3 regions of the Mesorhizobium sp. M7D.F.Ca.US.005.01.1.1 genome follow, and region 2 is predicted to be linked to each of the others. Evidence: predicted binding sites of a transcription regulator. Region 2 holds the regulator's gene; each other region holds the start of a gene.
What was found. The regulator LexA, encoded in region 2, represses DNA repair genes until DNA is damaged. The targets are predictions, from matches to a motif close to TGTTCNNNNTGTGTTCNG.
Positions count from the first base shown of each region.

Region 1 (4,844 bases), 1.2 Mb from region 2:
GCCTGGCAGTCGAGTATGCGCTCGAAAAAATGCCCACTGAGCAGCGAGCGGCCGAAGCGCTTTTCAGCCTCGGCATGTTCGCCCGGCATGAATTCGAGACGGCGGTCGAAATTGCCGAAGCAAGGCGTGCGCCCGGCGAAGTCTGCGATCTCCTCATGGATATCAGGCGGTAGGACCAGGCCCGAAAACAGCCCGTCGGAGCGCAGCGCTTCGACCACGGCTTCCCGTTCGGCGCCGGCAAACATCGTGTCCACCGCATTGACGACCGGCTGAGCGCGTTTTGCGCCCAGCCAATGCATGCGGCGTCCAGGCATGGTGCGCGCCAGCATGAACATCGGCAGCCAGGCTGGGTTTTCGCGAAGATCCTTGAGATAGGTCGGAATGCGCACCGCGATACGCCGCAGCAGGCTGCCGTTGCGCGCAATGGCCTCGAGACTGGCCGCACCGGAATTGTCGGGGGGTGAAAGGTTCATCGGGTCCTCGGCTATGAGAGCGTCACCGATGCCGCATCGGTGTTCACCACTCGGCATGACCCAAACCCAATTCACCGCTTGGGATGGAAACTAACCCCGCGCCAGATTTTGTGCAATGCACAATGGAGAGAGCAGCTGCAAAAAATCATGTCGGGGAGCGATGCTTCTGCTTTACCGGCGCCACCCAGATTTCGGCGTCGAGCCGCTTTGTCGCGAGGCCGCGAGCAATGGCCTCGGCGCTGCCGGCACTCTTGGCCGAGGCCGCGACCTGACGCTTGCTGATCAGCAATCCGTCGGCCAAGGCACGGTTTCCCGAAAAGACGCGCGCCAGGAACGGCGTGCGGCTGCCGCGCGCCCGCGAAAACCGTGCCGCCATGGTTTGCCTGGCTGTGTGGTCGACGACCACGTCGATCCAGCCCTCCACCAGCCGCGCGCCAGGCTCCAGTAGCAGCAGCCAGTCCCCCTTGGCCTGGCGGATGCCGACAGCGACGCCACCAGTCACGTACTGACAGCCGGCATGTTCGGCCACACGATGTGTCTGGTCGGTGGAGCCCGTGTCACAGACGATGACTTCACGCACGACGCCCTCGACCGCGCCGCCAATCAGCGAGGCGAGCGTACGGGTAAGGCCTTCCTCGTCATTGCGGGTTTCGATGAGAACACTGAGCATCATTAGCCGAATAGCGGAAAGCGCGACACAGCGCCAGTTATTGCAGCGCACCATAAAAAGTTCTTGCTTTGTTCTCTTCGACAAAATAGGAATAATTTCATGAACAGAGCGATTCGACACAACATGGACAGTCCCTGGGAGCGGGCGAAGATGGAACAGATCGTGCGCGCCGACATTGCAGCTTTCGGAGCAGGAAGAGCCGAGATGGCCAATGCGATGATCGAGCAGAGTGGCGTGCGTGTCCGTCCGGATCGCAACCGCGGCCGGTCGGCGGGCATCAATCCGTCCGGGCGATTCGAGCCGGTGAGCCGGCATGTTTTCGACGATGGTTGGAACTCGCTGGAAGAACTGCCGCCCTTCAAGACCGAAGTGCAGGTCGAGAAGCCGCGCACCATCATCACCCGCAACGAATCGCCTGACATCTCCTTCGACCGTTCGATCAACCCCTATCGCGGCTGCGAACATGGTTGTGTCTACTGCTTTGCCCGGCCGACGCACTCCTTCATGGGACTGTCGCCGGGCCTCGATTTCGAATCCAAGCTGTTCGCCAAGCCGGATGCGGCGCGCTTGCTCGACAAGGAGCTGTCGAAGGAGGGCTACCAGCCGCGCACCATCGCCATCGGCACCAACACCGACCCCTACCAGCCGATCGAGAAGCAATACCGGATCATGCGCGAGATCCTCGAAGTGCTGGAGGCGCGCGGCCATCCGGTCGGCATCGTGACAAAATCCGCTTTGGTGACGCGCGACATCGATATCCTGTCGCGCATGGCCGAACGGGGGCTCGCCAAGGTGGCGTTGTCGGTGACGACATTGGACCGGATGCTGGCCAGAACGATGGAGCCGCGCGCATCGACGCCGACCAAGCGGCTGGAGGCGATCCGGCAGCTTTCGGATGCCGGCATTCCGGCTTCGGTCATGGTGGCGCCGATCATCCCCGGCCTGACCGACCAGGAGATGGAACGCATCCTCGATTCGGCACGTGCCGCCGGCGCCCGTGAGGCAGGCTATGTCGTGCTGCGCCTGCCCCTGGAAGTCAGCCCGATCTTCAAGGACTGGCTGCTGCGTCATTATCCTGATCGCTACCGCCACGTGATGTCGCTGATCCGTTCGATGCGCGACGGCAAGGACTACGATTCGGAATGGGGCAAGCGCATGAAGGGCGCCGGTCCCTATGCTTGGCAGATCGGCCGGCGCTTCGAGATCACCGCCAAGCGGCTCGGCCTCAATGCCGAACGGCGCACGCTGCGGACCGACCAGTTCGTTGCCGCTGCCAAGGATCAATTGCAGCTGACGCTGCTTTGAGAATGCACTTCACCGCGGCGGTCTGATCTGTCGCAGAGCGCAAGAATCCCGTCCGGCCTGCCCCGGCCTGCAGACGGTGCCCTCCCGGTCCGGCGCCCCACCCGACCCGGAGGGACTTGCGGAGAATCGGAGCCGATGCGAACCTCGCCGCAACATGGCTCGCGCGCGTTCCGATTCTCCGCTTCTCTTTGAGATCATCGAGAAACCTGACTTCTCCTTCGAGACGAAGGCGATGGTGGACGGGCTGTGGCCAGTCGCCGGGATGGATGAGGCCGGCCGTGGGCCGCTCGCCGGGCCGGTGGTCGCGGCGGCGGTGGTGCTCGACCCCGCCAACATTCCGGACGGTCTCGACGATTCCAAGCGGCTCAGCCATTTGCAGCGCGAAGCGCTGTTCCTGCGCATTCTCGGCTCCGCGCAGGCGATTTCCATGGCCTCCATCAGCGCCGAGGGCATCGACGGCAGCAACATCCTCAAGGCAAGTCTCGAAGCCATGCGCCGCGCGCTGGTTGGGCTGTCGGTTCAACCGAAGCTCGCCCTTGCCGACGGACGCGACGTGCCGCCGGGGCTGCCTTGTGAAGGGCGCGCGCTGATCAAGGGCGACCAGCGTTCGCAGTCGATCGCCGCCGCCTCGATCGTCGCCAAGGTGATGCGCGACCGCATGATGTGCGGCTGCGGCAACCATCACGACCGCTACGGCTTCGAAGTCCACATGGGCTACGCCACGGTCCGCCATCGCACGGCAATCGAGGCGCATGGCCCGGTGGCGCGGCTGCACCGCGTGTCGTTTGCGCCGTTCAGATTGGGCGGGGCTGAGGTCAATGACGAAGAGAGCTTCGTCGGACTGGAGTGAGCCGACGGCGATGGCAGCTAATCTCCCCCCTCGAGGGGGAGATGGCCGGCAGGCCAGAGGGGGTCGTCGCGCGTGAAGCGCTGGCGCCCTTCTTGTCTGCGAGATGGCGTCGCGCCCAGTCGAAGCGACCCCCTCTGTCGCCTTCGGCGACATCTCTCCCTCGAGGGGGGAGATTATCCGCGCAGACAAACAAAAAAGCCGCCAGGTTGCCCGGGCGGCTCCATGTCGGCGGCTTGAGAACCGCTCAGTTCAGCTTCGACTTCACGTCCGCGAGCGAAGCCTTGAACAGGTCGGCACCGGCCTTGGCGTCGATCTTGCCGGCGAGCAGCGTGCGCGCTGCCTCGACGGCGATATCGACGGCGCTGGCGCGGACTTCGCTGATGGCGTCACGCTCGGCCTGGCCGATCTTCTGTTCGGCAAGCGCTGTGCGCCTGACGACATAGTCCTCGGTCTTCTTGTGCGCGTCGGCGGCAAGCATATCGGCCTCGCGCTTGGCGGCGGCGACGATGTCGGCGGCCTCCTGCTCGGCTTCCTTGCGCTTGCGCTGATACTGACCGAGCAGCTGCTGGGCCTCCTCGCGCAGGCGGCGCGCTTCGTCCAGCTCATTGCTGATCCTGGCGGCGCGGGCGTCGAGCGCCTTGGCGATCATGCCAGGCACCTTGATATAGACGGCAACGCCCAGGAAAATGATGAGGGCTATTGTGGCCCAGAGCGTCGCGAGAGATGTGTAATCCATGATGCGCTCCTCACCGGGCCACGGATTTGACCGCGGCCGCGATCTCGGCCTTGCTGGCCTTGCCGCCGACCAGGGCCTCGACGATCGCCGAAGCGGTATCCTCGGCGATGCTGCCGACTTCCTTCATGGCATTGGCCTTGATGGAAGAAATGCGGGCTTCGGCCTCGCCAAGCTTCGCGTCGAGCGCGGCCTCAACCTTCTTGCGTGCGGTCTCGGCCTCGGCCTTGGCCGCATCGTTAGCCTGCTGGCCGATCGCGTTGGCCTTGGTCTTGGCTTCCGCCAGTTCCTGCTCGTAAGCAGCAACGGCGGCGTCGGCCTCGCCCTTCAACTTGGCTGCCTGGTCGAGGTCCTGCGTGATGCGATCGTTGCGGACATCGATGATGCCCCCGACGCGCGGCATCACAACCCGCTTCAGGAAGAGGTAGAACAGCCCGAAGGTGATCGCCAGCCACAGAAGCTGCGACGGGAACGTCGCCGGATCGAATGGCGGAAACGTGCCATGCGCTTCAGCAGGCACGCTGGTGCCGGAATGCGTGTCGCCTTCCGTCGCAGCATGGCTGGTATCGGCTGATGGCGCGGACTCTTGCGCGAAGGCAGATGTCACGAACATGGACTATCCCCGAAATTCAGGCCCGCCGCTTGCGCGGCCGGCCTGTCCAATGCTCTCAATGCTCAGCCGAACAGGGCCAGAAGCGCGATGAGAAGCGAGAAGATGCCCAGAGCTTCGGTCACGGCAAAGCCGAAGATCAGACGGCCGAACTGGCCATCAGCAGCCGACGGGTTGCGCAGCGCGCCCGCCAGGTAGCTGCC
Region 1 covers NZ_CP034453.1:3,078,933-3,083,776, reverse strand. Annotated here, with positions in the region: gene EJ076_RS14675 (hypothetical protein) at 1-473, opposite strand, end outside; gene EJ076_RS14670 (glycosyltransferase) at 619-1,143, opposite strand; gene EJ076_RS14665 (PA0069 family radical SAM protein) at 1,294-2,448, shown strand; gene EJ076_RS14660 (ribonuclease HII) at 2,603-3,298, shown strand; gene EJ076_RS14655 (F0F1 ATP synthase subunit B) at 3,543-4,034, opposite strand; gene EJ076_RS14650 (F0F1 ATP synthase subunit B) at 4,045-4,644, opposite strand; gene EJ076_RS14645 (F0F1 ATP synthase subunit C) at 4,707-4,844, opposite strand, start outside.
Region 1: EJ076_RS14665 (PA0069 family radical SAM protein) is a predicted target of LexA. The motif match lies at 1,202-1,219, and genes of this name have one in related genera.

Region 2 (4,844 bases):
CCCGACTTTTCCGCGCGTCGTCCGGTCAAGAAATATGCCGCCGCCGCGGCACTGTTCTCGATCGCTGCCTATCTCATCATCTCTGGCGTCGTCGTTGCCGCCGAGCGCAGCTTCATCATGCTGGCGGTGATGCTGATTGCCGTTCTGTTCGATCGGGCGGCACTCACCATGCGCAATCTGGCGATCTCGGCGATCGCCGTCATCGTGGTGTCGCCGCACGAGGTGGTCGGCCCGAGCTTCCAGATGTCCTTCGCGGCAACCGCAGCACTTGTCGGCGCCTATGCCGGCTGGTCGGATCATCGCGCGGGGAAAACCAGACCGCCGCCGCCGAAGCGATCCTTGCCCGGCTTCCTGACGCGAAAATTCCTGCTGGCGGCGGGCGGCTTGGCCATGACATCCATCATCGCCGGCGGCGCCACGGCGCTGTTTGCTATCTGGCATTTTCAGCGTGTGTCGCCGCTAAGCCTGTTCGCCAATCTGGCCATCATGCCAATCGTGTCACTAGTTGTCATGCCTTTCGCCGTCCTCAGTGCGCTGGCGATGCCCTTCGGCGCCGATGGTCCATTCCTTTATGTGATGGGCAAGGGCCTGACCGCGATGATCGCCATGTCCGGATGGATTTCCGAGCGTTCGCCCGTCGATGGAGTCGGATTGATTTCGCAGCAGTCTGTCCTGCTGGTGGCGATTGCCCTGGTCATCGCGACGATGGCGACGACATGGCTGCGGCTCGCCGCTCTTCCCTTCGCGCTTGCCGGCCTGCTGACCGTTTCGGATACGCGCACACCCGACGTGCTGATCTCCGAGGACGCTCGACTGGTTGCGTTGCCGATCGGCGGCGGCGAGTTCGCCGTCAGCCGCGCACGGCCGAACGAATTCACCGTCGACAACTGGAAGCGCGCACTGACATCCGAAACCATCGTCGTGCCGGAAGTCTTCACCCAAGGAGACGCACAATTCGAGATCGCGGATGCCCCGGAACTGCCGCCGGGATCGCCGTTCTATTGCACGTCAGGCGTTTGTCTCGCCAAGCACACGTCCGGCGCGATCATTGCTTATGTCGAGGATCGCAAGGACACGTGGAAAGCCTGCGGCTTCGCCGGGCTGATCGTAATCAATGACGCGACGGCCTATGACGCTTGTCACGATCCGCTGGTTCTCGTCATCACCAAGCGACAACTGGCTCGCAAAGGCAGTGCTGCCGTCTTCTTCGATCGCCAGTCGGCGACCGCGCCGGCAACCGTCAGCTTCGCGGTGGACAGGCCCTACCGGCCTTGGCATGAACAACGCAAATTCTCACGCGAGGCGAGGGGACTGCCGCCCTTCAAGAGACCCGAGAAGCCAGTGGTTAAACCGCAGCTGCCTCAGTAGCGGCGGATCAGGCCGACGAGCTTGCCTTGCACCTTGACCCTGTCCGGCCCGAAAATACGGGTTTCATAGGCCGGATTGGCGGCTTCGAGAGCAATCGAGGCGCCCTTGCGGCGGAACCGCTTCAGCGTCGCTTCCTCTTCATCGACCAGCGCCACGATGATTTCGCCGGGGCTCGCCGTGTCGGCATTGCGGATGATGACGGTGTCGCCGTCGAAAATGCCGGCCTCGATCATCGAGTCGCCCTTGACCTCCAGCGCATAGTGCTCGCCGCCCATGATCATGTCCGGCGGCACCGAGATCGAATGCGTCTGATGCTGAATGGCGTCGATCGGCACACCGGCAGCGATGCGGCCCATCACCGGGATCGACACCGCGGAGACCACGTCGTCGTCATTGCCGGCCGAAGACATCCGCGAAAGCGCCGGCTTGATCTGCCGGCCAAGGCCGCCTTGACCAAGACTGCCCTGGATGACGCTTGGCGAGAATTTTTTTGCCGCGTTGAGGCCGGGCGCGATCGAATCCGGCAGCCGCAGCACTTCCAGCGCGCGTGCCCGGTTGGGCAGCCGGCGAATGAAGCCGCGCTCCTCCAGTGCCGTAATCAGCCGGTGAATCCCGGATTTGGAGGCAAGATCGAGCGCCTCCTTCATCTCATCGAAGGATGGCGGAATGCCGCTTTCCTTCAGGCGTTCATGGATGAACATCAGCAGTTCGTGTTGCTTGCGCGTCAGCATGGCGGCCCCCAGGGTACCTGAAACCAGAATCAGAAAAACAAACCCAGAACAAACACTATCTGTTCCAGTTGTGTTCTGCAACCGTTTAAAGTTTAATGAATTTGTTAAGGTGGCGGAAATTATTCCGCGGTTGCAAGCGGATCTCGTCGACGCCTGCATGCCGTCGCAGTGCGCTTTCCGACATTGAAATTGTTATGGTTAATAGCCTGTGGCCCATCCCGAGATCAGGCCTGGCATGGCTGCCGACAGGCCCCTCGACGGTGGGCTTTCCAGCTTTCGTTTGCCGTGAACGAAACGAAGCCAAAACGCCAACCTTGGTTAATTATTGTAGCCTGCACTGGCCACCAGCAACGAACGCATGTGCGAGCTGGAAATTCGTCTCTTCGTCATCCGACCAAGGGGAGAGTCTATGACAACAGATCGTCGAGACGGCTGCGTTAGGTAACGGCCTCCTTGACGGCGAAACGCTGGTCCTTCCATGCACCCGTGCGCAGAATGTCTTCCAGCACCTCGACCGCCAGCCACACATCCTTGTAGCCGACATAGAGCGGCGTGAAGCCGAAACGGATGGTCGATGGCGCGCGGAAATCACCGATCACGCCACGCTCGATCAGCGCCCGCATGATTTGATAGCCATGATCGTGAAGGAACGACACCTGGCTGCCGCGGCTGGTCGTGTCGCGGGTGGTCTCCAGCGTGAGACCATAGGCGCCGCACTTTGCTTCGACGAGCTGGATGAACAGTTCGGTCAGCGCGACGCTTTTCTTTCGCAATGCCGCCATGTCGACGTCGTTCCAGATGGCAAGCGCACCCTTGAGCGCCCGCATCGACAGGACCGGCTGCGTGCCGCACAGAAAGCGGCGGATACCGGTGCCGGCCACGTAACCCTGTTCGAAGGCAAAGGGCCGCGCATGCCCCCACCAGCCGCTGAGTGGCTGGCTGATCTCGCCGTGGTGGCGCCGGGCGGCATAGATGAAGGCCGGCGCGCCCGGACCGCCGTTGAGGTACTTGTAGGTGCAGCCGATGGCGAAGTCGGCATTTGCGTGATCGAGCTCGACCGGCAGAGCGCCGGCGGTGTGGCATAGATCCCAGACGACCAGCGCTCCGGCCGCATGAGCCTTACGCGTCAGCGCCGCCATGTCGCGCAGTTCACCCGATTTGTAATTGACGTGGTTGACCAGCACCACCGCGACGCTTTCGTCGATCAGTTCTTCGATGGTTGGCGCGTCGACGCCCGCGAGGCGCAGCAGGACGCCATCCCGGGTCGAGGCCACGCCTTCGGCGATGTACAGGTCGGTGGGAAAACTGTCGCCCTCGGCGACGATGGCCAACCGGCCGGGCCGCATCTCCAGCGCCGCATGCAACACCTTGTAGATGTTGGTCGACGTCGTGTCGCAGACGACGGTCTGGCCGGCCCCGGCTCCTATCAGGCGCCCGAGCTGGTCACCGAGTTCGATCGGCATCTCGAACCATCCGGCTGTATTCCAGGCCCGGATGAGACCCTGGGCCCATTCCTGGGTCGCCGCCTGCTGCAGCTCGCCAAAAACGGCATGAGACGCTGCCCCAAGTGAATTGCCGTCGAGATAGATCACGCCTTCCGGCAGAATGAAACGATGGCGCATGGCACGCAGCGGATCCGTGGCATCCATCGCTTCGATTGCAGCGAGATCAGGAATTCCACCCATGGTCAGTCCTCGGTTGTTCGCGAAGGTTTTCCGCCACAGAGCGTCCCCTCAGTGAGCTTGTTTTCATTTCGATGATGTCAGAGCCGGGTGCGGACCGTCCACAACTCCGGGAACAGCACGACCTCGAGCATCTTCTTGAGATACGAAGCACCCGACGTGCCGCCGGTGCCGCGTTTCAGGCCGATGATGCGCTCGACCGTGGTGACGTGGTTGAAGCGCCACCGGCGGAAATAGTCCTCGAAGTCGACCAGCTTCTCGGCCAGTTCGTAGAACATCCAGTAACGCTGCGGATCACGGTAAATGGTCTGCCAGGCGACCAGAACCTCTTCATTTTCGGTTCGCGTTTCACGCCAGTCCGTGCGCCTGGCATCAGTGCCGATGTCGAATCCGTTGCGCGCCAGAAGCAGCAGCGCTTCGTCGTAGAGCGATGGCTCGGCCAGGATCGCCTCCAGCTTTCCGCTGAGGTCAGGCCGGTGCTTGTGCGGCCCGAGCATGGCGAGGTTGCGGTTGCCGGCCATGAACTCGATGGCGCGATACTGCCAGGACTGAAAACCCGAGGACTGGCCGAGCGCGTCGCGGAACTCGGTGTATTCGCTGGGGGTCATCGTCCGCAGCACGTCCCAGGCGTTGTTCAACTGCTCGAAGATGCGGGCGACGCGCGACAGCATCTTGAAGCTCGGCTCGAGCCGGTCGGCGCGGATAGAACGGATCGCAGCGCCAATCTCGTGCAAAGCGAGCTTCATCCACAGTTCGGAGGTTTGATGCTGGATAATGAACAGCATCTCGTCGTGCGCCGACGACAGCGGCGTCTGGGCCTCCAGCACTTTCTCAAGGTGCAGGTAGTCGCTGTAGGACATGCGCTCCTTGAACGACATCTGTGCGCCTTCGGACGCCGGATCGTATGGCTCGCTCAATTGATTTTCTCCGTGCGCAGCCGGAAGCGCTGGATCTTGCCGGTCTGGGTCTTGGGCAGAGCGGCGATGAATTTCACCGATCGCGGGTATTTGTAGGGCGCGATCGTTGCCTTGACGTGGTCCTGCAGGCGCTTGGTGGTCAACGC
Region 2 covers NZ_CP034453.1:4,237,731-4,242,574, forward strand. Annotated here, with positions in the region: gene EJ076_RS20260 (ComEC/Rec2 family competence protein) at 1-1,368, shown strand, start outside; gene lexA (transcriptional repressor LexA) at 1,362-2,099, opposite strand; gene kynU (kynureninase) at 2,537-3,784, opposite strand; gene kynA (tryptophan 2,3-dioxygenase) at 3,862-4,698, opposite strand; gene EJ076_RS20280 (AMP-binding protein) at 4,695-4,844, opposite strand, start outside.

Region 3 (4,844 bases), 3.2 Mb from region 2:
TTGCATCGGTGTCCCTGTTTTGTGACGTCGGAATTTATTTCGAGACTGGCAGCAAACCCTTTAGGAAACGTATCGCGAAATCGATTTTTCGCGGCTAAGCGGCGTCATGTGCACGGGGACTGATACGAGGCTCGGCGCGGGTCGGCGACAGTCCCTCCACAAGGCGAAAAAACGACGCGCAAAAAACGCGCTAGCCGCGCGTCGGAAACACCCATAGCAACGACATGACGTAGCTCACCGCGCCTGCGGCAACCGTCGTCAGCGCCGACATGGCGAGCGCTGACAAGCCGAAACGCGTGACCGCCAGGTGCGACACCAGACCCGAAAACAGAGCGCATCCGAGCTGCAGCGCAAGATAGCGCGGCATGGCGCTGACGTGATCGTGCTGGCCGCCGAATGTCCAGCCGCGCTGTGCGCTATAGGCAACAACAACGGCAATCGCATAGGCGACGACACTACCGATGAAGGGCGAAAGGCCCAGCGACACCAGAAGCCACGACAGAACGAAGAACAGCAATGCGGCGCCGACGCCGACCGTCAGGAATCGGAACAGGCGTGTCTGGACAAAGGCCGGCAATGCTTCGCTCATGCGTCGCGCGCCGGCAGCTGGTTGGCCGGCAAGTCATCGGCCGGTAGGTCATCGACCAGTAAGTCATCGTTGGGGCATGGCATCAGGATTGTGAGTTCGAGCTGTCTGGTTGCGGCGGCGCGGATGGCGGTGACGGCGTTCATGGTCGTTGTTCCATCGAGTGCCCGGGGCTGCATCAACACTGCCGGGCGCATTCGGGGCTTACCTTTGCACGGCTAGGCTTAAGAAAGCGATGACGCGCTGTTCGCCTTGTTTCCAGATGGCCGGGGCAGATCGGACGCTGGCTCGGGTTTGCGACTTCTGATGCCAATCTTCAAAATGTCGCGATTGGCAGACGGGCAGTGAGCCTGTACAGGCAAGACAGTCGCCCATCCGAGCCGCCGGAGACCCGCCATGAAGCTGAAAATCGCCGTCCAGATGGACCACATCTCCACCGTGTCGATCGCCGGCGACACCTCGTTCGCGCTGTCGCTGGAGGCGCAGCGGCGCGGCCATCAGCTGTTCCACTACACGCCCGACCGGCTGTCGTTGCGCGACGGCAAGGTGTTTGCCCGCATCGAGGAGATGCAGGTGCGCGACGAGAAGGGAGCCCATTATTCGCTGGGCGAGCAGGTACGCACCGATCTCGCGGAAATGGACGTCGTCCTGCTGCGCCAGGATCCGCCCTTCGACATGAACTACATCACCACCACGCACATCCTGGAGCGCATCCATCCGGGGACATTGGTGGTCAACGACCCGGCCTGGGTGCGCAACAGCCCGGAAAAGATCTTCGTCACCGAGTTTTCCGACCTGATGCCGGACACGCTGATCACCAAGGATCCACTCGAAGTTGCCGCCTTCCGCAAGGAGTTCGGCGACATCATCGTCAAGCCGCTCTACGGCAATGGCGGCGCCGGCATCTTCCATCTGCACGAGGCCGACCGCAACCTTGCCTCGCTGCTCGAAATGTTCGGCCAGATGTTCCGCGAACCCTATATCGTGCAGCGCTACCTCAAGGACGTGCGCAAGGGCGACAAGCGCATCATCCTGATCGACGGCGAGCCGGTCGGCGCCATCAACCGGGTGCCGGCCGAGCATGATTCCCGCTCCAACATGCATGTCGGCGGCCGCGCCGAAAAAACCGAACTAACGGAACGCGAGCGCGAGATCTGCGCCCGCATCGGACCGTCGCTGAAGGAGCGCGGCTTCATCCTCGTCGGCATCGACGTCATCGGCGACTATATGACCGAGATCAACGTGACCTCGCCGACCGGCGTGCGCGAGGTCAAGCGCTTCGGTGGCGCAGACATCGCCAGCCTGTTCTGGGACGCGGTCGAGGACAAGCGGAAGTGATCGTTTTCATTTTGTCTTAACCATGTTCCGCTTTTGCAACCGAGCTCTATTCGGCTGCAACCTACACGCTCACGTGTTCCTGTAATGTTCTTGATTTGATCAAGGAATTGTGATTGTCTCCTCGAGGGCCGTTCCTGGCCCGATCGCACGGGCTGGGGCAAGCCCATATCCGGGGTGGGAAAATGGTGGCGCGGGTTCGCACGGTCGCTTTCCAGGGCATCGAGGCCGTGCCGGTCGACGTACAGGTGATGATCGCGCCCGGCAAGGTCAACATGCACATCGTCGGCCTCGCCGACAAGGCAGTGGCCGAAAGCCGCGAGCGCGTGCAGGCAGCACTTCATGCTTCCGGCCTGTCGATGCCGTCAAAGAAGGTCACGGTCAATCTGGCGCCCGCCGACCTGCCCAAGGAAGGCAGCCATTACGATCTGCCGATCGCGCTCGGCCTGATGGCGGCGCTGGGCGCCATTCCGGGTGACATGCTGGCCGGCTATGTCGTGCTGGGCGAATTGTCGCTCGACGGCACGATTGCCGCTGTCGCCGGCGCCTTGCCGGCGGCGATCGCCGCCAATGCCGAGGGCAAGGGCTTGATCTGCCCGTTCGCCTGCGGGCCGGAAGCGGCCTGGGCGGGCAAGGATTTCGACATCCTGGCGCCGCGCAGCCTGATCGCCATCGCCAACCATTTCCGCGGCACGCAGGTGCTGTCGCGGCCGGAAGCCGGCATCCACGCCGCGGCGCGCGACCTGCCCGATCTCGCCGACATCAAGGGCCAGGAGACCGCCAAGCGGGCGCTGGAAGTGGCGGCCGCCGGTGGTCATAATTTGCTGATGATCGGGCCACCGGGATCGGGAAAATCGATGCTGGCGCAGCGGCTGCCGTCGATCCTTCCGCCGCTAGCGCCGAAGGAACTGCTCGAAGTGTCGATGATCGCCTCGGTGGCCGGCGAACTCGGCGAAGGCAAGCTGACCGACCGGCGGCCGTTCCGCGCGCCGCACCATTCGGCCTCGATGGCGGCCATGGTTGGCGGTGGCATCCGCGCGCGGCCGGGCGAAGTGTCGCTCGCCCATCACGGCGTGCTGTTCCTCGACGAATTTCCCGAGTTCACGCCGCAGACGCTCGATGCGCTGCGCCAGCCGCTGGAGACCGGCGACTGCATGATCGCGCGGGCCAACCATCGCGTCACCTACCCGGCGCGCATCCAGCTGGTTGCGGCGATGAACCCGTGCCGATGCGGCATGGCCGGCGAGCCGGGCTATCGCTGCCTGCGCGGCGACCGCTGCCGCACCGACTACCAGGCGCGCATCTCAGGCCCGCTGCTCGACCGCATCGATCTCAGGATCGAAGTGCCGGCGGTCTCGGCCAGCGACCTGATCCGACCGGACCGGGCGGAGAAAAGTGCCGATGTGGCGCTGCGCGTGGCGCGTGCCCGCACCATCCAGCGCGAACGCTTCGAACGGCTCGGCGCTACCCGAGCCACCACCAACGCGCATTGCGCGCCGTCGGTCATCGAGGAGATCGCCATGCCTGACGCCGCCGGCCTGTCGCTGCTCAAGGACGCCAGCGAGAAGCTCGCCTTTTCGGCGCGGGCCTACCACCGCGTGTTGAAGGTCGCGAGAACACTGGCCGATCTCGACGCCAGCGAAACCGTCGGCCGCATCCATCTGGCCGAGGCGATTTCTTATCGGATGAGTTCGGAGCGGGTGGCGCAGGCGGCGTAGGTTACCTGCCTGCTGATGGCCGTGCTTGCGGTTGTGGGTTTTGGTCCTGCCGGCGAAATCTGGCAGTACGCGATCTCGCGACAAGCTGACCCTGCCACGTTGCCTTCCGCGATCACGCCATAACCGCCACCCAACGAATCGACCATCTCTGCAGTGCGGCGGACTTGATTGTCCGCTTGGCCGGCGTCCTCACCACCCAACGGCCCCCACCGAACGGGCGCCGGCCATTTTCTTCCTCTTCCAGAAGCGTGGCCGTTATCGACGCCGGACTTAAGTCTGGGCTTCTGCTTTGGATGTTCTTTATTTAGACAATGCGAATATGATTGCGGTTGAGGGTGTACCGCTATGTTCATTGACTATTACGAAGTTTTGGAAGTTAGCCCGAATGCCAACTCGGAAACGCTGGAGCGCATATTTCGCTATTTTGCGATGCGCTATCATCCAGACAATCAACAGACTGGCGATGAAGCCCGCTTCAGCGAAATCGTGGAAGCCCACAATACGCTCAAGGATCCGGTCAAGCGCGCTCAATACGACATCGCGTACAGAGACCATGCCGGCCTTCGCCGCGAGTTGACCGAGGAAGCCAGCAACACCAAAGGCATCGAGCGGGATGCTGTGATCCAGGCCAAACTGCTGTCGCTGCTTTACGCAAAGCGCCGCCACGACGTCACCGATCCTGGGATCGGAGATGTAGAGCTCGAACGACTGTCAGGCTGTCCGCGAGAACATCTCGAGTTTCATCTCTGGTATCTGAAAGCGAAAGGCTGGATAGCAAGAGTGGAAAACGGGACGATCGCGATTACGGTGGAAGGCGTCGACCGCGCCAATTCCGAATACCGTCGCGATCCCACCATTCGGCTGCTAGACCATACAGCTTCCTAACGCCTTATCTCTCGCCGGAAGCCAGGTCGAAGACCCGCCGCCATGCCTCTTCAGCCCTGCTGCGCCTTCAGTTCCAGCCTGCGCGCGTGCAGCACCGGTTCGGTGTAGCCGTTGGGCTGGACACGGCCCTTGAAGACCAGGTCGCAGGCCGCCTGGAAGGCGATCGAGTTGTCGAAATCGGCCGCCATCGGCTGGTAGAGCGGGTCGCCAACATTCTGCAGGTCGACGATGGCCGCCATGCGCCGCAGGGAATCCATCACCTGGATGCGCGAGCAGACGTCGTGGTGCAGCCAGTTGGCGATGTGCTGCGAGGAGATGCG
Region 3 covers NZ_CP034453.1:988,858-993,701, reverse strand. Annotated here, with positions in the region: gene EJ076_RS04770 (EAL domain-containing protein) at 1-6, opposite strand, end outside; gene EJ076_RS04765 (GtrA family protein) at 191-589, opposite strand; gene EJ076_RS35095 (hypothetical protein) at 586-732, opposite strand; gene gshB (glutathione synthase) at 983-1,924, shown strand; gene EJ076_RS04755 (YifB family Mg chelatase-like AAA ATPase) at 2,107-3,639, shown strand; gene EJ076_RS04750 (J domain-containing protein) at 3,985-4,524, shown strand; gene EJ076_RS04745 (malate synthase G) at 4,575-4,844, opposite strand, start outside.
Region 3: EJ076_RS04755 (YifB family Mg chelatase-like AAA ATPase) is a predicted target of LexA. The motif match lies at 1,999-2,016, and genes of this name have one in related genera.